3 regions of the Arthrobacter sp. 01T414 genome follow, and region 1 is predicted to be linked to each of the others. Evidence: riboswitches for the same ligand, from Rfam matches in the RefSeq annotation. Region 1 holds a riboswitch; each other region holds the start of a gene.
What was found. A riboswitch is a leader RNA that binds a small molecule or an ion and turns the genes downstream of it on or off. The one in region 1 is predicted to bind S-adenosylmethionine.
Positions count from the first base shown of each region.

Region 2: another riboswitch for S-adenosylmethionine. It lies ahead of AC1DK9_RS00315 (DUF1737 domain-containing protein); the one in region 1 lies ahead of AC1DK9_RS08975 (bifunctional o-acetylhomoserine/o-acetylserine sulfhydrylase).
Region 3: another riboswitch for S-adenosylmethionine. It lies ahead of AC1DK9_RS04785 (aminotransferase class V-fold PLP-dependent enzyme); the one in region 1 lies ahead of AC1DK9_RS08975 (bifunctional o-acetylhomoserine/o-acetylserine sulfhydrylase).

Region 1 is NZ_JBFTQK010000003.1:94,550-102,026, reverse strand. Features, by position in the region: gene AC1DK9_RS09000 (phenylacetate--CoA ligase family protein) at 1-1,301, shown strand, start outside; gene AC1DK9_RS08995 (histidine phosphatase family protein) at 1,318-1,974, opposite strand; gene AC1DK9_RS08990 (CPBP family intramembrane glutamic endopeptidase) at 2,055-2,831, shown strand; gene AC1DK9_RS08985 (isopenicillin N synthase family dioxygenase) at 2,968-3,981, shown strand; gene AC1DK9_RS08980 (VOC family protein) at 4,078-4,716, opposite strand; SAM riboswitch class IV at 4,937-5,052, shown strand; gene AC1DK9_RS08975 (bifunctional o-acetylhomoserine/o-acetylserine sulfhydrylase) at 5,115-6,431, shown strand; SAM riboswitch class IV at 6,491-6,606, shown strand; gene metX (homoserine O-acetyltransferase MetX) at 6,618-7,477, shown strand, end outside.
Region 2 is NZ_JBFTQK010000001.1:75,068-82,544, reverse strand. Features, by position in the region: gene pabB (aminodeoxychorismate synthase component I) at 1-96, shown strand, start outside; gene cls (cardiolipin synthase) at 138-1,613, opposite strand; gene AC1DK9_RS00325 (aminodeoxychorismate lyase) at 1,707-2,684, shown strand; gene AC1DK9_RS00320 (hypothetical protein) at 2,693-3,454, opposite strand; SAM riboswitch class IV at 3,635-3,749, shown strand; gene AC1DK9_RS00315 (DUF1737 domain-containing protein) at 3,764-4,081, shown strand; gene AC1DK9_RS00310 (rhodanese-like domain-containing protein) at 4,078-4,515, shown strand; gene AC1DK9_RS00305 (O-succinylhomoserine sulfhydrylase) at 4,512-5,720, shown strand; gene AC1DK9_RS00300 (glutamate--cysteine ligase 2) at 5,717-6,964, opposite strand; gene AC1DK9_RS00295 (UDP-N-acetylglucosamine 1-carboxyvinyltransferase) at 7,030-7,477, opposite strand, start outside.
Region 3 is NZ_JBFTQK010000001.1:1,025,111-1,032,587, forward strand. Features, by position in the region: gene AC1DK9_RS04780 (class I SAM-dependent methyltransferase) at 1-648, opposite strand, end outside; gene AC1DK9_RS04785 (aminotransferase class V-fold PLP-dependent enzyme) at 720-2,141, opposite strand; SAM riboswitch class IV at 2,176-2,289, opposite strand; gene hisN (histidinol-phosphatase) at 2,379-3,191, opposite strand; gene rsgA (ribosome small subunit-dependent GTPase A) at 3,261-4,376, opposite strand; gene aroA (3-phosphoshikimate 1-carboxyvinyltransferase) at 4,360-5,763, opposite strand; gene AC1DK9_RS04805 (DoxX family protein) at 5,771-6,319, opposite strand; gene AC1DK9_RS04810 (sigma-70 family RNA polymerase sigma factor) at 6,510-7,427, shown strand; gene rsrA (mycothiol system anti-sigma-R factor) at 7,424-7,477, shown strand, end outside.

The DNA of each region.
Region 1 (7,477 bases):
GCCGGGACGTCCGGCTGGCTGCCCTCGTGGCCCACGCCCGAACCAGCTCTCCCTTCTACCGGGAGCTCTACCGCGGCCTTCCGGAGAGCGTGCCGCTGGGCGTGCTGCCGCCGGTCTCCAAACCGGAGTTGATGGCCCGCTTTGACGACTGGGTCACCGACCCCGCCGTCACCCGGGCGGACCTCGAGGCCTTCGTCGCCGATCCGACCCTGATCGGCAGCCGTTACCGCGGCCGGTACTTCGTCTGCACCAGTTCCGGAACCACGGGCCATCCGGGACTGTTCGTGCACGACGCCGCCGCCGTCGCATGCTACCGGGCCCTGGGCGCCCGCGCCGCCGGGACCACCCTCGACGCCGGAAGCCTGTTGGCCGTGCTGCGGCGCCGAGTCCGCACCGCCGTCGTGGTCGGCTCCGGCGGCCATTTCGCGGGCGTCGTATGGCTCGAGACCGAACGGCGCCGCAGCCGGGCCCGGCGCCGGGCCTACCGCCTGATCTCGGTGCAGCAGCCGCTTCGGTCGCTGGTGCAGGCGCTCAACGGCTTCGATCCGGCCCTCCTGGTCGCCTACCCGAGTGCGCTCGAACTCCTGGCCGCGGAGCAGGAGGCGGGCCGGCTGCACATCCGGCCGGTGCTGGTGGAATCCAGCGGCGAATCCCTAGGCGACCCGCCACGGCTGGCCGCCGCCCTGGGTGCCAAGGTCCACAACGTCTACGCGGCCTCGGAGTTCGTCCCCATCGCCCTGGACTGTCCCCGCGGTTGGCTCCACGTGAACAACGACTGGGTCATCCTGGAACCGGTCGAGGCAGACTACCGGCCGACGCCCGAGGGGCAGCCGTCCCATACGGTGCTGCTGACCAACCTCGCCAACCGGGTCCAGCCGCTGATCCGCTACGACCTGGGGGACTCCGTGATCGCCAAAACCGGCCCCTGCGAATGCGGCAACCCGCTGCCAGCCGTCCGCGTGGCCGGCCGGCACGACGATATCCTGCATCTGCGTAACGCCGACGGCGGAACGGTGAGCGTCCTTCCCCTCGCCATCACCGCCCCGATCGACGACGCACCGGGTGTGGAGCGCTGCCAGCTGGTCCAGTCCGGCCCGGCGTCGCTGCGGGTCAGGCTCCAGCTGGGGCCAGACGCCCGGACGGACGCGGTATGGCAGGACGTGACGAGCAAACTGGCCGGGTTCCTGGCCGGCCAGGGGCTGGCGAACGTGGAGCTGGTCCGGGCGGAGGAGGCGCCGGAGCAGACCGGCGCGAGCGGGAAGTTCCACCAGGTCATCGCGCTGAAGCATCCCCCGCTCTAGAAGAACCGGCCAAGACCTAGAAGAACATCGGCGGGGCGTCCAGCACGGTCTCGTCCACCCGCCGCTGCTCCCACTGGCTGAACGGCTTGTCCAGCTCGTACTTGCCCTGCCGCGTGCGCAGGAGGGTGCGGATCTCGGCGTTGTCCGGATTGTTCAGGGACTCGAAGTACTCCACCGACCAGTGGAACCAGCGCATGCAGAACAACCGCATGGTCAGCCCGTGCGTCACGAACAAGGCATTCGGGGCATAGTTCGGCTTGGACCAGTGCCGGTAGAGCGTTTCCATGAACGAGGAGATCCGGTCGTAGACGTCGGAGCCGGATTCGCCTTCCCGGAAGCGGTAGAAGAAGTGGCCGTAGGCGTTGCGGAGCTCCTTCTGGTCCTCGATGTCGCCCGCTATCTGGAAATTCGCCCAGTCCTGCTCGCGCAGCCGCGGTTCTTCGATCACGCGTTCGGTGAGGGACCCCAGCCGGAGCGCCTCGAGGGTCTGGTAAGCCCGGAGGTAGGGGGAGACGTAGACGCAGACCTTTTGCCCGTCCAGCCGGCGCCGCAGCTGCTCGCCGGCGGCCGTAGCCTGCTCGACGCCGAGCGGGGTCAGCGGGATCCGGTAATCGGGCACCCGGTTGTAGATCGAGGTGTCGGCGTTGGCGGCGGACTGGCCATGCCGGATCATGAAAATTTTCCCGGGCGCACTCACAGCCCAAGCATAGGCACTTGCAGTCAACTCCCGGCAACGGCAGGCAAGATAGAACCATGTTGGTTCCCTCCCGCCGTCGGCTGCGGCTAGAAGTCTGGATTGTCCTGGGCCTGTCCCTGGGGCAGTCGGCGGTTTATTCGGTGGTGCAGCTGCTGGACAAGCTGACCCGGGCGCCGCTGGCGCAGGGCACCTCGACGCTGAACCGTTCGCAGAGCAGCCGCGAGTATTTCGACCTTACCTACCAGTTGCTGGACATCATCTTCGCCTTGGTTCCGGTGGTGCTGGTGATCTACTTCCTGACCGAGCACCGGCCCGCCGGCCTGTCCAGCGGCACCGGCGCCTCGGCCTTCCGGAAACTTGGCTTCAACTTTGCCCGCCCCGGCAAGGACCTGCTGCAGGGCCTGGGCCTCTTCGCCCTGATCGGCGTCCCGTCGCTCGGCCTCTATGCGGCCGGCCGAGCGCTGGGAATCACGACGGCGATCATCCCCAGCGCGCTGGACTCCTACTGGTGGACGGTGCCGGTTTTGATCCTCTCCGCGATCCGGCACGGGATCGTGGAGGAAGTGATCGTGGTGGGCTACCTGCTGGACCGGCTCGGCAAGTTCGGCTGGGGCATGCCGCTGGCGATCTTCGCCAGTTCGATGCTGCGCGGCAGCTACCACCTCTACCAGGGCTTCGGGCCCTTCATCGGCAACGCCATCATGGGCGTCATCTTCGCGCTGTTCTACACCCGGACGCGCCGGGTCATGCCGCTGGTGATCGCGCACGCGCTGCTGGACATCGTGGCGTTCGTCGGCTTCAGTCTCTTCGGCAAGGCCATCGGCCTGGGCTGACACCGGCGCCTGCCCGGGCGCCGCGAGCCGGATGACATATTTCGACACGAGACTCACCGTGGCCGCAGCCATGTCCGTAACATTGGAGCTATTCCAGGCTTCGGCTTGCCAGACTCGCTGTAAAGGACTATAGACGGTGACGCTCGAATCATTGCCCATTTTGGATATCTCGCTCCTGGCCGCGGGCCCGGAGGAGGCCTCCCGGTTCCGGGACGAGTTGCGCGATGCCATGCACGAGGTCGGATTCATCTACCTGGCCGGCCATGGCGTCCCGCAGGAACTCACGGACGCCATGCTGGACATCTCCCGACRCTTCTTTGAGTTACCCGAGAGCCAGAAGCTCGCGATCGAGAATGTCCATAGCCCGCAGTTCCGCGGCTACACCCGCGTCGGCGGCGAAATAACGGACGGCGGCGTCGACTGGCGCGAACAGATCGACATCGGCGTCGAGCGCAACACCGTGGATCAAGCCCCCGGCGTCGCCGATTACTGGCGGCTGGAGGGTCCCAACCTGTGGCCGGAAGACCTGCCCGAGATGCGGGAGATCGTCACCGAATGGACCGAGCGCCTCAGCGCCATCTCCTTGGACCTCCTGAGGGCGTTGGCCCTGTCCCTCGGTGCCCCTGAAGATACCTTCGACGCGGCGTTTGCCGCCCGGGCCTTCCCGCTGCTGAAGATCGTGCGGTACCCGGGGGAGTCCGATCCGGAACCCAAGCAGGGCGTGGGGTCCCACCGCGACGGCGGGGTGCTGACGCTCCTCCTCGTGGAACCCGGCAAGGGCGGCCTCCAGGTCGAGTACCAGGGCCAGTGGATCGACGCGCCCCAAGTGCCCGGAACCTTCGTCGTCAACATCGGCGAGATGCTCGAACTGGCGACCAACGGATACCTCAAGGCCACCCTGCACCGGGTGATCTCGCCCCTCCGCGGCACCGACAGAATCTCGCTGCCGTTCTTCTACAACCCGGCGCTGGATGCCACCATGCCGCGCCTCGCGGTCAGCCCGGAGTTCCAGGCCAAGGCCCGCGGCCTTTCGGTGGACCCCACGAACAGCCCGATCCTGGAGACCTACGGCGACAACGCCCTGCGCTACCGGCTCCGGGCGCACCCCAACGTCGTCGAGGTCCACCACCCGGACCTGCTCAAGCACTGACCGGCCTGGCCGGCCCAGAAGCGAATTCGGCCGCCAGCGGTGGGTGGCATCATTGGCACCCGCTGCTGGCGGCCGAAGTTTTTCGGGGAAGACGCGTCAGATGGTGACGGCTCCGGAATCGGTTTCGAAGGTGACGGACATGATTCCCGGCGTCCCGTGCGGGGCCAGCCAGTGCACGTCCACATCCTCCAGCGGCCTCTCGACGGGTTCGCCCAGCCACTCGGTCACACGCTCGGCCGAGCCCGCGATCGTGAGGGCAGACATCTTCACGCTGCTTGCGTAGGCGTTGGACGGGTGCAGCTCGGGGTCGCCTTCCCACTTCAGCATGTAGGGGACCTGCGGATCCGCGATCAGGCCCAGGATGCCGATCTGCTTCCAGACCAGTTCGCGACCGTCCGGGAACTTGCGGTTGCCATTGACGGCCGAGCGGCCCAGCCGCTCCTCGAAGGGCGCCAGGTCGTCGACCTCGACGCACCAGCCCATCCAACCGCCGCCGGCTGCCGAGCGGGCGCGGACTGCCTGCCCGAACGGTGCCTTGTCCGAGGCGGGGTGGTCCAGGACCTCCACGACCTCGAGGTATTTGTGCCCGGCGAGCGGGATGATCATGTTGCGGGTCCCGAATCGGGGGTGTACTCCGCCCTTGACGGCTTCGACTCCGAGGGCGGTCGCAATACGTTCGGTGGTGGCAGCCAGGCCATCCTGTTCACAGGCGTAAGAGACGTGATCCATGCGCATGCCATCATCTTGGCACTTTGTGATGGAGCTCTCAGCTTAGGGTGCCCTAACCGTGGTGGGATGTCATTTTCCGCGGCGATCGGGCGGATCAGCCGGCCGCCCGGGCGCGCTTTCCGGCGGGCTCTCCTTCAGGGGTGGCGTCCGGGGTGCCGGTGCAACGGTCCTTCATCTTTGTCACAAAGCTATTCGGCCGCCGGGGCTGCTTCCTAGACTGAAGCCAGGTCATGAGTGCCAGCACCAAGCCCCGGCTTGCTGGCCGGCAACCCTCCTTGCGCGGTGGGGTGCCCCGGGTGAAGACCTGGCCCTCCGGCGTCCGCCGGGCGGCAAGCGCGGCGCCTGAGCCGTTCCGGTCCCACGGGGCCCGGTGCGGCCTGTGCCCAGTCCTAGGAGCACACCAAATGTCTAACGCCTGGTCCTTTGAAACCCGCCAGATCCACGCCGGCCAGGAGCCGGACTCCGCCACCGGCGCGAGGTCGCTGCCGATCTACCAGACGACGTCGTTCGTCTTTCCCAGCGCCGAAAGCGCCGCCAACCGCTTCGCGCTCGCCGAACTGGCCCCCATCTACACGCGGATCGGCAATCCCACCCAGGATGCGGTGGAACAGCGGATCGCGAGCCTCGAAGGCGGCCTCGGGGCCCTCCTGCTAAGTTCCGGCCAGGCCGCGGAAACCTTCGCGATCCTCAACATCGCCGAAGCCGGGGACCACGTCGTGGCCAGCCCCAGCCTCTACGGCGGGACCTACAATTTGCTGGCCCACACCTTGAAGAAGTTCGGCATCTCCGTGACGTTCGTGGAAGACCCGGACAACCTGAAACAGTGGCGTGAGGCCGTTCAGCCGAACACCAAGCTGTTCTTTGGCGAGGTGGTATCCAACCCCCGCCAGGACGTGCTGGACATCGAAGGCGTCGCGGATGTGGCCCACCGGGCCGGGGTGCCGCTGATCGTGGACAATACCCTCTCCACCCCCTACCTGATCCGGCCGCTCGAGTGGGGCGCTGACATCGTGGTCCACTCGGCCACCAAGTACCTCGGCGGCCACGGTGCCGCGATCGCCGGCGTGATCGTCGACTCCGGGAACTTCGACTTCGGCAAGGACCCGGAGCGCTTCCCCGGCTTCAATACCCCGGATCCCAGCTACAACGGACTGGTCTACGCCCGGGACCTGGGGTCGGACGGGGCGCTGGGCGCGAATCTTTCCTTCATCCTCAAGGCACGGGTCCAGCTGCTGCGCGACCTCGGCTCGGCCGTCTCCCCGTTCAACGCCTTCCTCATCGCCCAGGGCATCGAGACGCTGAGCCTGCGGGTGGAGCGGCATGTCGCCAATGCCCAGCGCGTGGCCGAATGGCTCGAGGCCAGGGACGACGTCGAGTCCGTCGCCTACGCCGGGTTGCCGTCCAGCCCCTGGTACGAGCGCGGCCGCAAGTACGGCCCGAAAGGCACCGGCGCCGTCGTCTCCTTCAACCTGGCCGGGGGAGCGGAAGCCGGCAAGCGTTTCGTTGACGCCCTTGAGCTGCACTCCCATGTGGCGAACATCGGTGACGTGCGCTCGCTGGTGATCCACCCGGCGTCGACTACCCACGGCCAGCTTTCGCCGGAACAGCAGGCGGTAGCCGGCGTACACCCCGGCCTGGTCCGGCTGTCGGTGGGGCTCGAGCACATCGACGACATCATCGCGGACCTCGACGCAGGCTTCCGGGCGGCCAAGAACGGCTGAGGTCACACAGCCGTCACAATCTTCGCGCTTGCGCCGCCGTGTTTCGTAGAATCGAGCCAGGTCATGAGTGCCAGTGACAGCCCCGGCTTGCTGGCCGGCAACCCTCCTTTTGCGGCGGGGTGCCCCGGGTGAAGACCTGGCCTGCCGGTCAGCTGACGGCGGGCAAGCGCGAAGTTAGGTCCTCACATGACGATTGCTGTCACCCGCATGGGTGTACCCGAAAACAATACCTCCGGCGCCGAACGCACGACGGCGGCCGTTCCCGACGGGACGGTGCAGTGCCTCCCGGTCGGCTCCCTGTCCCTTGAGTCCGGCGCCGTCCTGCCGGAGGTCACCCTCGCCTACGAAACCTGGGGGACCCTCAACGCCGATGCCTCCAACGCGGTGCTGATCGAGCACGCCCTGACCGGTGACACCCACGTCACCCGCGGTGCCGGCGAGGAGCCGGGCTGGTGGGAACAGCTCGCCGGTCCAGGCGCCCCGGTGGACACCGAGAAGTACTTTGTGGTGTCCATCAACATCCTCGGCGGCTGCTACGGGTCCACCGGGCCGTCGACCCCGGCTCCGGACGGACGGCCCTGGGGCTCACGCTTCCCGCTGGTCACCCTCCGGGACAGCACCGCCGCCGAAGCCCGACTGGCCGATGCATTGGGAATCCCCAGCTGGTACGCCGTGCTGGGGGGTTCGCTGGGCGGAGCCCGGGCGCTGGAGTGGGCCGTCAGTTACCCGGAGCGGGTCCGGCGCTGTGCCGTGATCTCCATCGGCGCCAGTAGCACCGCCGAACAGATCGCGTTTGCCCAGGCCCAGACACTGGCGATCCGCCAGGACCCGAACTTCAAGGGCGGCGACTACTACGGCGGCCCGGAGCCGGAAGCCGGCCTCGCCCTGGCGCGCCGGATCGCCCACATCACCTACCGCTCCGCCGCGGAACTGGACGGCCGCTTCGGACGGAACGCCCAGGCGGCCGAGGCCCCGCTGGAAGCAGGGTCGCTGGCCGGCCGGGGCCGCTACCAGGTCGAGAGCTACCTGGACCACCAGGGTAACAA
Region 2 (7,477 bases), on a different contig from region 1:
ACCGCCGATTCCTCGCCGCAGGAAGAGTACGAGGAAATTCGGACCAAGGCCTTCGGCGTGCTCTCGGCCCTCGGCGCGGAGTTCCCGCCGGGCTAGGCGGCACGCCGGGGCACCGGCGGCCGGGCTATTGCAGGGGCCTACTGCAGGGTGGAGGTGAGCCGGGCGACGTTGTCCACGTACTTGACGCCCACGGGCCGCTTCATCCAGTCCTCGAGCGTGAGTTCCCGCGAGATGCCCCGGTAGGTGTCCTCGACGGCGCTGATCCGCCGCACAATGTCCTCACCCAGGAGCATCACCGAGACCTCAAGGTTCAGCGAGAAGGAGCGCATGTCCATGTTGCTGGAGCCCAGCACGGCGACCTCGTTGTCGATCGTGAAGTGCTTGGCGTGCAGCACGAACGGGGCCTTGTAGAGGTAGATCCGCACCCCCGCCTCCAGCAGGGCCTCGTAGTACGACTGCTGGGCGTGGTGGACAAGGAACTGGTCGCCCTTTTCCGAGACGAAGAGCTCAACATCCACGCCGCGCTGCGCCGCCGTCGTCACCGCATACAGCAGCGAATCATCCGGGACGAAGTACGGGCTGCAGATCGAGATCTTGTGCTGCGCGGAGTAGATCAGGGTGTTGAACAGGCGCAGGTTGTTCTCGGTGATGAAGCCGGGGCCGCTGGGCACCACCTGGGCGGTGATGTTGCCGGGGTGCGCTTCCGGCCTGTGCGCCAGCTGGTGTTCCAGGGATTCGTCGGTCTCGCTGAGCCAGTCGGTGGCGAACACCACGTTGAGGGTGGTGACGATCGGCCCGCGCAGGCAGGCCATCAGTTCGACCCATTCCCGGCCGATCTTGCGGTGCCGCGGGTTGTTGTAGGAGGGCTCGATCAGGTTCTGCGAACCGGTGAAGGCGACTTCCCCGTCGATCACCATGATCTTGCGGTGGTTGCGAAGGTCCGGGCGGCGCCACTGGCCGTGCACCGGCCGCAGCGGGAGCATGGGCCGCCAGCGGATTTTGCTGGCCTTGAGCCGGGCGATGAGCTTGCTGTAGCCCTTGATCCGCAGGGTGCCCAGGTGGTCGAACAGGAGGCGGACCTCGACGCCGCGCTCGGCGGCCTCTTCCATCGCCGTGAGCAGGTCGTCCGTGACGTGGTCCGAACTCAGGATGTAGAACTCGGCGTTGATAAAAGACTCGGCTTCGCGCACGGCGGCCGCCATCGCCTTGATGGAGTCCGGGTAGCCGGGCAGGAGCTCCACGTGGTTGCCGTCCACCATCGGCAGCGAGCCGAGGGTCTTGTTCAGCTCCGCGGCGGAGGACACCCATTCCGGGCCGTCATAGTGGCTTTCGACCGTGGCCAGCTCGGACGTGCCGGCCCGCACCCGGGTATTCACCGCGTCCTGCTGAGCACGGCGCTTGCGGGAGAGCCGGAAATTACCGAAGAGCAGGAATAGGACCAGGCCCACGGCCGGGACGAAGAAGATGATCAGGAGCCAAGCCATGGCGGTGGTCGGACGCCGGTTTCCGGGAATGATGCCGAGGGCAAGGACCCGGATGCCGAGATCGACGACGGTCAGGATCAGGATCACCCAGGACGGAAGCGAATCCGCAAGCGAAAATGGCCACAGCACAGGTGAACCCCTCAAGTTCCAGACCCGCGGAACAGTTCCGGAACGGGTAACCGTCAAATCCTATCCCGTCAACTCCCGCACTAAGCTGAAGGCATGACTACCCCCGCCTCTGATCCGGCCCGCGCAACGGTGCTGGTGTTCCTCGATCCCGCGTTTGAGAACGGCCGCGTCGCCGACTCGTCCAAGCCCCAGCTGATGGCCACCGATCAGGGCGCCACCCGCGGGGACGGCATTTTCGAGTCGCTGCTGGTGGTCGGGGGGCGCCCGCGCAAGTTGCAGGCACACCTGAGCCGGCTGGCGGGCTCGGCACGCGCGCTGGAGCTGGACATCCCCGGCGAGGACGCCTGGCGCCGCGCGATCGAGACCGCAGTCAGCGAATACCGCGGCGGGACGGCCCAGTCGGCCGGGCAATCCGTCAGCGGCGACGGCGAAGCCGACGAGGTCGTGGTGAAGCTGCTCGCCAGCCGCGGCGTCGAGGGCGCCCCCACGCCGACGTGCTGGGTGCAGGCCTCACCTCCCCCGGAGGCCGGCCGCCGGCAACGGGAGACCGGCATCGACGTCCTCCTGCTGGACCGCGGCTACGACAGCGAGGTGGGCGAGCGCGCCCCGTGGCTGCTGCTGGGCGCCAAGACCCTGTCCTATGCGGTCAACATGGCGGCGCTCCGGTACGCCCACCACCAGGGCGCGGACGACGTCATCTTCACCTCCGCCGACGGCCGGGTCCTGGAGGGCCCGACGTCGACCGTGCTGCTGGCGCACCTGGAGACCAGCGACGACGGCGCGGGCGGAGTCCGCACCGTGCGCCGGCTGATCACCCCGCAGCTGGACAGCGGAATCCTTCCCGGCACTTCCCAGGGCGCCCTGTTCACCGCGGCCAAGGCCGCCGGGTGGGAGCTGGGCTACGGCCCGCTCGTCCCGGACGACCTGTACGACGCCGACGCCGTCTGGCTCATCTCCAGCATCCGGCTTCTCGCGCCGGTGAACCACATCGACGGCAAGGAGATCGRCACCCCCGAACTGCGGCGGCAGCTCACGTCCGAGCTCAACGAACTGTTCGCCACGATCGAGTAGAGCGGGGCTTAGCCCCGGGCGCCGCTCAGGCTGACGGCGTCGTTGACCAGCCGGGTCAGCTCGGCCGCGGACGTCTTGGTGACATCCGGTCCGGTGGCGACAGCCGTGGCCGAGAACCCGCCGGTGACTCCCATGACCACCAAGGTGCTGATGGTCTCCTTGTTCGGCAGCGTCTGGACCATCAGTGTCGAATAGGTCTTGTCCGCATTGGTCTTCACGTCCAGGGGCACGGTCTTGTTCGTGACCTTCTGGCCCTGGACCTCGATGGTGAAGTCGGCGCACTCCTTGCTGACCTTGGCGGAACTCTCGAGGTTCTTGGCCAGGACTGCCGGATCCTTGACTGCCACAAGGGTCACTGCCGTGACGGCGCGCATCTTGGCCGACTGCGACCCACCGGCGGCGTAGGTGCTGCCCGCCGGGATCTGGGCGTTGCTGTCCGCCACCGCGGCACAGGCCTTCGGGGTGATTACCACCGAGGACATCATTTCCTTGGACGAGGCGATACCCTTCTCCAGCTCGGCCGCCGGGATTGCGGTCAGCCGCTTGTCCTGGCTGTCCCGAAGGCCGGCGACGATTCCAGCCAGCTCCGTCCTGGTGTACGTCCTTGCCTCGGGAGTCGGGGTCGGGCTCGGCGACTCGGTGGCGGACGCTGCCGCGCTCGGCGTTCCGGCGGGGGACGTCCCGGCCGGGGCGGTCGAACCGCCGCAGCCGGCGAGGGCGACGGCGGCAGACATCAAAAGCGCGATCGGCGCGAGGCGTCGCAGGTACATGTGGATCCCCAATTCATTGTGTGAGAGCGCGGATGGGCGCCGGCAGTTCCCCGGAGGCGCGTCAACGGTGACACTACGACATTGGACCGCTCCGGGAAAGGTGCCATGCCAGCGGGAGCGTGACTTAACATGACGACGCCGCCGTGGCGGCCGGCGTCGTCAGTGCTACGTTTTTGAATGAGTAATGAGACCCGGCGCCAAGCCCTGACTTGCCGGTCGGCAACCCTCCCTTTCGCGGCGGGGTGCCTCAGGTGAATACTCGGCATATCGACCATTCGAGCTGCAAGCGTGAAAGTAAGGAGATCCGTCATGCCCGACGCATCCGCATCCGCCGTGCCCGCCACAGCCCCCGCCCAGTCCCCCGCCGGCGGGGCGCCGGCCGAGGAAAAACTGGCCTACCGCCTGTTCACCGGACCCGACGACCGCAGCTTCTGTGAGCGTGTCTCCGCCGCCCTGGCGGAGGGCTACGTGCTGCACGGGAGCCCCTCCGCGACGTTCAACGGCAGTACCGTGATCGTGGCCCAGGCGCTCGTGCTGCCGGCCGCGATCGCGAGCGCCGACGCCGCGGTCGCCAACGCGGTGGACGAGCTGGACGGGGCGGAGTTCGCTGGCGAGGGCCACGCATGAGCTACGCCGGAGACCTGAGCCCGCAGGAAGCCTGGGCCAAGCTGGAGGCGGGCGCCGTCCTGGTGGACGTCCGCACCGAGGGGGAATGGGCGCAGATCGGTGTCCCGGCCACCGCGGCCGCCACCGAAAAGCGGCAGGATCCGCTGTTCGTCCAGTGGAGCCTGGCCGGCGGAGCCGCCAACCCGCAGTTCCTGGAGCAACTCCAGCGGCAACTGCGCGAACAACTGAAGCAACAGGCGAAGGGCACCGAGCTCGTCTTTCTGTGCCGTTCCGGCGCCCGCTCGGTCGCCGCCGCCAACGCCGCCACGGCGGCCGGCTTCACCGCCTACAACGTCCTGGAGGGCTTCGAGGGTGAACCCGGACCAACGGGCAGCCGGACCGTGAACGGCTGGAAGAACCGCGGCCTGCCCACCAACCAGGAAAGCACTAAGTGAGCTTCAATCCCGACGCCCAGGGCTGGAGCCCGGACACCCAGGCCGTCCGCGGCGGACTCGACCGGACCGGGTTCCAGGAGACCACCGAGCCGATTTTCCTGAACTCGGGCTTCGTCTACGAATCCGCCGCCGCAGCCGAGCGCGCCTTCACCGGCGAGGACGAGCGGTTCGTCTACTCCCGCTACGGCAACCCCTCGGTGGCAACGTTCCAGGAAAGGCTCCGGCTGCTGGAGGGGACCGAGGCGTGCTTTGCGACCGCGTCGGGCATGTCCGCCGTGTTCACCGCACTCGGCGCCTTGCTGGGGGCCGGCGACCGGGTGGTCGCGGCCCGCTCGCTCTTCGGCTCCTGTTTCGTCATCCTCAACGAAATCCTGCCGCGCTGGGGCGTGGAGACAGTCTTCGTGGATGGCCCGGACCTCGAGCAGTGGCGGTCCGCGCTGGCCGTTCCGACGACGGCCGTGTTCTTTGAGTCGCCGTCGAACCCCATGCAGGAAATTGTGGACATCGCCGCGGTGAGCGAACTGGCGCACGCCGCCGGTGCGACCGTGGTGGTGGACAACGTCTTCGCCACTCCCCTGCTGCAGCGCTGCGGGGAGCTCGGCGCGGACGTGATCGTGTACTCCGGCACGAAGCACATCGACGGCCAGGGCCGGGTCCTCGGCGGCGCGATCCTGGGTACCCGCGAATTCATCGAGGGCCCGGTCAAGCAGCTCATGCGCCACACCGGCCCGGCACTGTCCGCCTTCAACGCCTGGGTGCTGAGCAAGGGCCTGGAGACGATGGCCCTGCGGGTGAACCACTCCTCCGCCTCGGCGCTGCGGCTCGCCGAATGGCTGGAGGCCCAGCCCGCGGTCAACTGGGTCAAGTACCCGCTGCTGCCGTCCCACCCGCAATACGAACTGGCCGCCAAGCAGATGAAGGCCGGCGGCACTGTGCTGACGCTGGAGCTCTCGCCTTCGCCCGGCCGCTCGGCCAAGGAGGCTGCCTTCGCGCTGCTGGACGCGCTGCGGATCATCGACATTTCCAACAACCTCGGCGACTCAAAGTCCCTCATCACCCATCCGGCCACCACGACGCACCGCGCCATGGGCCCGGAGGGCCGGGCCGCGATCGGGCTGAGCGACGGGGTGGTGCGGCTGTCGGTGGGCCTGGAAGACGTCGAGGACCTGATCCGCGACCTCGGACAGGCACTCAAGCAGGTCTAGCTCCGGCGCACCGGCGAGAGCAGCGCGGCCTGCTCCGATGCTCCTTCGTCGTCCGCGCCGAGCATCGTGACGCGGACGGCATGGGCGACGACGGCGGCCAGGCCGGCGTCGTCGGTGGGCGTGTCCAGCCCCGGTGCGCAGAGCGCCTGGCGCTGCAGCTGCGAGCCCGTGCCGTTGGCCAGCACCCGGTCCACGCCGCGGCGCGCCAGCTCAAGCTCCCCCTGCTCCGCTAGGACGGGGGCGACGAAGTCGACAAGGGCATGGACCACCTCGCCGGCCGGAGCGGGCCGGAAGCTGCCGAAGTCGAGGAGTTTCCCGCGCAGCCCGCAGTTGCTGGCCTGCCACGCGGCCATCTTCAACAGCACGGTCGGCACGGGGACGGGATCCACGCCGTCGCGCCACTCCCGGCTGGCGGACTCTACCAGGGCCCGCACCAGGACGGCGATCAGCGCCGCGTCCTCCGCCCGCAGGCAGACATCCGCGACCCGGACCTCCACCGTGGGGTGGTGCCGGGCCAGCCGGGCATCGAAGTAGATCATCCCTTCGTCAAACAGCACCCCGCTCTCCAGCAGCCGCGTAACCACCCGACGGTACACGGGAAGGCTTCCGAAGATCATGGAGGGCCCAGCGGCCGGCCAGCGGTTCCAGGCCTGGGTGCGGTAGCTCTCGAAGCCGGTCTCCGTCCCGTTCCAGAACGGCGAGTTGGCGCTGAGCGCGATCAACACCGCCAGTTTGTCCCGGATCCGGTCCAGGACGGCGACGCCCTCTTCCGGGGACTCGATGGAGGTGTGGACGTGGAACCCGCAGGTCAGCTGCTCCTGGACGGTGAGGCCGAACCGCTTCTGCATGGTGGCGTAGCGCGGGTTGGGCGTCGTGTGGGTGGCAGATTCCAGCGGCGAGGTGGCCAGCGCAGCCACCCGGGCCCCGTGCATCCGGGCAACCCGGCCCGCGAAGGCCCGGGACTGCCGGATCTGCTGCAGCAGCGCGCCGTGGTCCTGGCTGGGCACGGTCTGGGTCTCGATCTGCTCCAGCTTGAGTTCAAAGCTGAAGCCCGGATCGTCATGGTCCGGATCGGCGGCGGTAGCAGCGGGGCCGGCGGCGGAAGCGGACTGGCCCGCCGTGGCCGCTGCGGATGCAGCAGCGGCGGGTTTCAGCCCGCGCAGCAGTGCGTCGGCCAGTGCCAACGGAACCCCGGTCACGGGATCCACGATCAGCAGTTCCTCCTCCACGCCAAAGGTGCGCATGCAACCATTGTGCGTCAGCACCCGCCCCGGCGCGCTACCCCCAAACGGCGGGGTCGCCGGCGGAGTCAGTCCTGGAAGTACTCGATCTTGGCGCCGATGGTGTTGAGCCGCTCGGCCAGGTCCTCGTAGCCGCGTTCGATCACGTAGATGTTGCGCAGCTCGGAGACGCCCCGCGCGGCGAGCATGGCCAGCAGCAGGCAGGCCGCCGGGCGCAGGGCCGGCGGGCAGCCGACTTCCGCCGCACGCCATTTGGTGGGTCCGTTGACGTAAATCCGGTGCGGGTCCAACAGCTGGACCTGAGCCCCGAGCCTGTTCAGCTCGGTCAGGTAGATGGCCCGGTTCTCGTAGACCCAGTCGTGGATCATCGTCTGGCCGTGGGCATTGGCGGCGATCACGGCGAAGAACGGCAGGTTGTCGATGTTCAGGCCGGGGAAGGGCATCGGGTGGATCTTGTCCTCCGGAGCCCGCAGCACCGAGGGCTGGGTGGTGACGTCCACCAGCCGGGTGCGGCCG
Region 3 (7,477 bases), on a different contig from region 1:
GGCGCGGGTAGCCTCGCCGGCCCGTAGATAGTAGCTCCGGGACTTGGCCAGTTCCATGATGTCCCGGGTGGTCACCGGATCCTCCCAGCGGGTGAGGTGGCTCTGCAGCCCGGTGAATTCGGGACCCAGCGGCGGCCTGAAGTGGGGCTTGTGGACGTCCCCGGCGTGCATGATCCGGGAGAGCCGGTGCACCCAGGGCACGGAGGTATCCAACTGGTTCCAGACCAGGCCAAGCACACCGTGCGGGCGCAGGATCCGTGCCGCTTCGGTGCTGGCCAGCAGCGGATCGCACCAATGCCAGGCCTGCGCCACTGTAACCAGGTCGAAGGCCTCCGCCGGCAGGCCCGTGTATTCGGCGGTGCCCTCGACGGCGGTGACGCCCGGCAGGGCCCGGCGCAGCTGCTCGAGCATGTCGAGGGACGGATCCACGGCCACGGTCCGGAGCCCGCGCTCGACCAGCAGGGTCGTGAACTTGCCGGTCCCCGCGCCCAGGTCGGCGGCGTCGCTGGCCCCTGCGGGTATCAGCCAGTCGGCCGAATCCGCCGGATAGCCAGGCCGGACCCGGTCGTAGTGCTCGCCGCCGTCCTGGAAGCTCTGGCCGAGCTCCTGCCGCCGGTGGTGGTGGAGTTTGGGGCCGCCGCGTGCCACGTGCGATCTCCTTCGGCAGCTTTTGGTAAGTACCATCCGAATTTACCGCACGGGGCCGGACCCCGGAGCCCTTAGTCGGCGGTGCAGGGGGCGGCGCCGGCAGTGCCAGGCGTGTTGGGCGCCCAGTGCGGGTAGCTGCGGGTGTCGTTGGCCGGCACCCACCGTCCGGCGTCCACGACATAGTCCCAGCCGAGGCCGTTCCGCCGCAGCTCCCGGATTCCGGCGAGCAGCCGCTCGGCATCCTCAAGCCGCGACCCGAGGCCGAAGCTGGCGCGGAGCGACCCGGCGGGCAGGCCCAGCCGCTTCAGCAGCGGGTGCGCGCAAAACCGCCCGTCGCGCAGTCCGACGCCGTGCTCGGCCGACAGGTAGGCCGCGACCAGTCCGGCGTCGTAACCGGCCACCGAGAAATTGACGACGCCGATCGTCCCGGGGCCGGTCGCCAGGGCGGTGTCCTCGAAGATGTGGTGGACGCTCACGCCGTCGATCAGCTGCAGCCCCTCGACCAGGTAGGAGCGGATGGCGTCCTCGTGGGCGTGCCACTGCTGCTCGTCGAGCGCCTCGATGACCTGGCTGGCACGGGCCAGCGCGGCCGCACCCAGGACATTGGGGGAGCCACCCTCGTGGCGGGCTGGGCCTGTGGTCCAGCTGACGGAGTCGAGCCGTGCGTCCCGTACGGCGCCGCCGCCGGCCAGATGCGGGGTGCCGGCGTCCAGCCAGTCCGGCCGTCCCACCAGCACGCCGGCGCCGAACGGGGCGTAGAGCTTGTGGCCGGAGAAGGCGAGGTAGTCGACGTCGTCCGCGGCGATGTCGATGCGGCGGTGCGGGGCGAGCTGGGCCGCGTCGACGGCAATCCGGGCACCGAATTCGTGCGCCAGGGCGGCCAGCTCGCGGATCGGCAGGATTTCGCCGGTGACGTTGGAGGCGCCGGTCACGGCGAGCAGGTTGACGCCGCCAAGGGCGAGTTCCGCCCGCAGCCGCTCCACGGTGCCGCGCAGGGTGGGGGCCGCCACGACGCTGCGGTGCGGGACGTTCTGCCAGGGCAACAGGTTGGCGTGATGCTCGATGTCCAGGTAGAGCACCTCGCCGGTGTGCCGGCCGCCGTCGGCCGGCAAACAGCCGGCCAGCAGGTTCAGCGAGTCGGTGGTGTTCCGGGTGAAGATCACGGAGTCGTCCGGCCGGCCGCCGACGAAGTCGCGGACGATGTTCCGGGCGTTTTCGTACACTGAGGTGCTCAGCTGGGAGGCGTACCCGGCGCCGCGGTGCACGCTGGCGTAGTACGGCAGGATCTCGTTCAGGTAGGCGGACACCACGGACAGTGCCGGGGCCGAGGCTCCGTAGTCCAGGTTGGCGTAGCGGACCTGGCCGCCCTGGATCAGTGGGGCCTGGATTTCAGCGCCGGACACCGCGGACAGCGGCTGGCGGGCGGCGTCGATACGTGCGTCGCCAACGGCGGCGGGGGAGGTGCTGTGGCTGGGGATGGTGGCAGTCGTCATGGGACCTCGCTCGAAAAGGACCCCGCTCACAGGGGATCCGCGCTTGCCGGGTCCGCTCCGGACCGGCCAGGTCGTCACCCGGGGCACCCCGCCGCGAATGGAGGGTTGCCGGCCAGCAAACCGGGGTTTAGCGCTGGCACTCGTGACCTGCTTCGAGCCTAGGACATGGCCGGCCGCGCCGAAAAGGCAGGCCGGAATGTGAAGCGCAGTGTTACGGACTGCCGTTGGCGCGCCACACTAGAGCAGGTCGTCGAGGCCGGGGTTGAGGCGCTTCAGGACTTCCGAGTGCAGGATCGAGTTGGTGGCCAGGGCGTTGCCGCCGAAGGGTCCGTCCTCGCCGTCGAGCGAGGTGAAGCGGCCCCCGGCCTCCGTCACAATCGGGACGAGCGCGGCCATGTCGTAGAGGTTGAGCTCCGGCTCGCAGGCGATGTCGACGGCGCCCTCGGCCACGAGGCAGTAGGACCAGAAGTCGCCGTAGGCGCGGGTGCGCCATACCTCTTCGGTAAGGCCGAGGAACTCGTCGAGGTTTCCGCGCTGCTTCCAGCCGCCGAGGCTGGAGTAGGAGAGGGACGCATCCTCGAGCCGCGAGACGTTGGAGACCTTCAGCCGGGTGGCGGCGGCCAGTGAGCGGCCCATGTACGCGCCGGCGCCTTTAGCGGCCCACCAGCGCTTGCCCAGGGCGGGGGCGCTGACGACGCCGACCACGGGTTCTCCTTCGTCCACAAGGGCGATCAGGGTGGCCCAGACGGGGACGCCGCGGACGAAGTTCTTGGTGCCGTCGATCGGGTCGATGATCCACCGCCGCGAGCCGTGGCCGGAGCTGCCGAACTCTTCGCCGAGGACGGCGTCGCGCGGGCGGGAGCGGGAAAGCTGGCCGCGGATGGCTTCCTCGGCGGACTTGTCCGCGTCGGTGACGGGGGTGAGGTCCGGCTTCGTCTCGATCCGAAGGTCGAGCGCCTTGAAGCGGCTCATGGTCTGGGAATCTACGGAATCTGCCAGTACATGGGCAAGGCGCAGGTCATCGTTGTAGCTCGAAGCTGGTTGGCTCATGCTTCCAAACTACCGTCAAAACGCCCCGAGGACGGGGAGGCCACGTCGCAGCCTGCCTAGTGGGCGCTGCTAGGAGACGCTGCCGAGTTCCTTGGTTTCCTGCGCTTCCATCCGCGGATCCGTGCCGAGCAACCGGCGCAGGGAGGCAAGGCGGGCCGGTCCCGACGGGCCCGCGTGGCCGCCCTGCACCCACGCGTCCACTCCGCAGTTCACGGCGGTGGCGTCGTGCTTGCAGCCTCGTTCGCAGTCGTCGGTGCCCGGTGCCAGGTCCGGGAAGGAGCGCAGGATCCGGTCCGGGTCCACATGGGCCAGGCCGAAGGATCGGATGCCGGGAGTGTCGATGATCCAGCTGCCGGCCGGGGCATCGCTGACCTTCAACGCCAGCGCCGAGGAGGAGGTGTGGCGGCCCCGGCCGGTGACGGCGTTGACGCCGCCCGTGGCCCGTTCGGCCCCGGTGAGGGCGTTCACCATGGTGGATTTGCCGACGCCGGAGTGGCCCAGCATGACGGTTACTTTCCCGTCGAGGTGCTCTCGCAGCTGCGAGACCGCGGCCTTGTCCAACCGGGCGGACAGTCCGTCGTCGGAGCGGGCGTCGATGCCTGAGGCGGCCGAATCCGCCGTCTTGGAGATGATGACCGGGAAGTCGAGGTGCTGGTAGTTGGCCAGCAGCTCGGCGGGATCCTTGACGTCGGCCTTGGTGACCAGCAGCAGGGGATCGATGCCGGCGTCATAGGCGGCCACGAGGGCGCGGTCGATGAAACCGGTGCGCGGTTCCGGGTTTGCCGCGGCTACGACGACGACGAGCTGGTCGGCGTTGGCGACGACGGCGCGCTCGATCGGGTCCGTGTCGTCCGCGCTGCGGCGCAACAGCGTCCGGCGGTCCTGGATCTTGACCAGCCTGGCCAAGGTGTCGGGTTCGCCGCTGACGTCCCCGACGAGGGAGACGAAGTCCCCGGCAACCACGGGATTGCGTCGCAGCTCCCGGGCCCGGGCCGCGATGATCTTGCGTTCGTCGGCTGTGCCCTCACCGACGACGGCGGTGTAACGGCCCCGGTCCACGGTGACGATCCGGCCGGTGACGGCGTCGTCGTAGCTGGGCCTGTCCTTGGTGCGGGGGCGGGAGCCCTTTTTGTTGGGGCGGATCCTGACGTCGGATTCGTCCCAGGAATCAGTGCTGCGTGCCACCGGCGGCGTCCTTGTCTGGGGTGCCTGTCTGGCCGAGCATGGCCGTCCACAATTGCGGGAAACCGGGCATTGTCTTGGCTGTGGTGTCGATGTCTTCGACCTGGACCCCGGGGACGGCGAGTCCCAGGATGGCACCGGCGGTGGCCATCCGGTGGTCGGCGTAGCTGTGCACGACGCCGCCGTGCAGCGTCGCCGGCCGGATGATGAGTCCGTCCTCGGTTTCTTCCGCGTCGCCGCCGAGGCGGTTGATTTCCGCAACGAGGGCGGCGAGCCGGTCCGTTTCATGGCCCCGGAGGTGGGCGATTCCGCTGAGCCGGGAGGGGCCGTCGGCCAGGGCACAGAGGGCTGCCACGGTGGGAGCGAGCTCGCTGGTGTCGTCGAAGTCGCCGCCCTTGATCTCCGGACCGCCGGTCACGGTCAGCGTGCCGCCCTCCAGCGTCACGGTGGCGCCCATGCTGGCGAGGATGCCGCGCCAGAGATCCCCGACCTGCGTGGTCCCGGCCGGCCAGTTGGGGATCCGTACGGTGCCACGGGTGGCAAGCGCCGCCGCGAGGAACGGCCCGGCGTTGGAGAGGTCCTGTTCGATCCGCTGGTCGAAGGCACGGATGGGGCCGGGGGAGACCACCCAGTGGTTTGGCACCGAGTCGTCGACCGCCACGCCGACGCCGCGCAGTGCGGCCACCGTCATGGTGATGTGGTCGAGGCTCGGCACCGGCCTGTTTGCTCCGTCGCTGCTGCGGTGCTCCAAGTGGAGTCCCTCGGTGAAGCGGGCGCTGGCCAGCAGCAGGGCGGAGACAAACTGGGATGAGGCGCTGGCGTCAATGACGAGGTGGCCGCCGCGGACTTCGCCCGTGCCCTCGACGAAGAACGGCAATGACGATGCCGGTCCGCCGTCCGGCGCGCTGACTGCCACGCCGAGGCCGGTCAGGGCTTCGATAATGGTGCCCATCGGCCGTTTGCGGGCGTGCGGATCGCCGTCGAACACCGTCCGGCCGCGGTGCAGCGCGGCAACCGGCGGAACGAAGCGCATGACCGTGCCGGCGAGGCCGCAGTCGATGGCGGTCTCGGCAGCAGCAGCATCGAGCGCAATGGGGGTGATGGCCAGGTCGGGGCCGTAGGCTCCGTCGCCGGGCACTTCGGTAATGGTGGCCCCCAACTGCCGTAGGGCCTCGATCATCAAGGCCGAGTCCCGCGAGTGCAGCGGCGCACGCAGCCTGGACGGACCGTCCGCGAGGGCGGCCAGAACCAGATACCGGTTCGTCAGGGACTTGGACCCTGGGACCGTCACGGTAGCGTCGACGGGACGTTCCGCGAACGGCGCAGGCCAGTGCGGACCGCCGCCAGCCGGAAGGGAAGGGGCTGCTGCGGTGGGGGTGGTGCCAGTCATTGCCGTCTTAGGCTCCGACGGCGTGGTCGACGGCCTTGCGTACCGCCTTGTCAGCCTTCTTCAGCTTCTTGCCGGTGGTCTTCCGGGCGTCGGCCGCGAGGTGCGCGGTGGTCTTCCGGGCGTCGGCCGCGAGGTGCTCCGCGCGCCAGGCCAGGCTCGGCTTACCCGCGGTGTCCACGGCAGCCAGCAACACTCCACCGGTCAGCGAGACGTTCTTCAGCAGCTGCTTGCGCCGGGCGTCCCGGCCTTCTTTGGAGGAGATGTCCGCACTGCGCCATTCCACGAAACCATTGAGCGCCGAGATGACAGCGAGCACGGTGGCGGCGAGGCGGGCTGACTTACCCAGGGCCAGGCACACGCCGGCACCCACCTGGGTGCCGCCGATCACGCGGGCCAAAACCTTCTCATCGGCCTGAAAGGGGAGGGACTCGGCAGCGCGGCGCAGCAGGGGAGACAGCTGGGTTGCCGTGTCATCCGCGTTCTTTAGCTTGTCCATGCCTGCGAGCACGAAACTGGAGGCGAGCATGGGACGGGCGAGAAAGCGGACAAAGGACATGAATTTCCTCCTGGATGGACGAACCGCGGACGCTATGCGGGAGAACCGGTTCTAGTCTTGCACTTTTGCGGAATATTTGCCCGTTGTGCGCGGTTGTGCAAGACAGAATCCAGCCGAAATGGGGGCGGGAAAACCAGCGCAGTAACGAGGTGCACGGCCGGTTGTTCGGCCTGTGCAGGAAGGCGGAGGTTTGATTCTGGTTAAAGAATCCGGGCTATTGGAAGAAACCGCTGCGGACCCATGGGCCGCGGCCCGGACGGGAGCCTTAAGCGGCCGCCGGAAGGTGACAGTAGACTTGAAGGCAATGAGCACCATGGATCCGGCCGTTGCGGCCATGCACGAGGTTGCCGGAAACGACGACGCCAAGCCCTCCGAGGCAACCGCCGCCAGCAGCGCGGCGGTCACCACCCCGGTGGACGAGGCCGTTGCGGAACGGACAGCCGCAGAGACCGTAGCAGCGGACGGCACCGGCCAGCCGCTGGACACCGCGGCTGAGACTACGGACGAGCGCCGAGTGCGCTTCGAACGCGACGCGATGCAGTACGTTGACCAGCTTTACTCCGCGGCAATGCGGATGGCCCGGAATCCGGCCGACGCCGAGGACCTGGTCCAAGAGGCCTACACGAAGGCGTTTTCCGCCTTTCACCAGTACAAGCCCGGGACGAATCTCAAGGCCTGGCTGTACCGGATCCTCACGAACACGTACATCAACCTGTACCGCAAGCGTCAGCGCGAACCGCTGCAGTCCAACTCGGACACCATCGAGGACTGGCAGTTGGCCCGCGCGGAGTCGCACACCTCGACCGGCCTGCGCTCTGCGGAGGCCGAAGCGCTGGACCATCTGCCGGATTCGGACGTGAAGCGGGCGCTGCAGTCGATTCCGGAGGAGTTCCGGCTTGCCGTCTACTTCGCCGACGTCGAGGGCTTCGCGTACAAGGAAATTTCAGACATCATGAACACCCCCATCGGGACCGTCATGTCCCGGTTGCACCGCGGCCGGAGAATGCTGCGGGACATGCTGGCCGACTATGCGGCCGAGCGGGGATTCAGGGCCGCCGGCGATCCCGCCGCAGCGGCCGAAAGCAACAATCAGGAGAACAGGAAATGAGCGACTGCCAGGGACTGGGCGACTGCGACGACACCCGGATGCAGCGCATC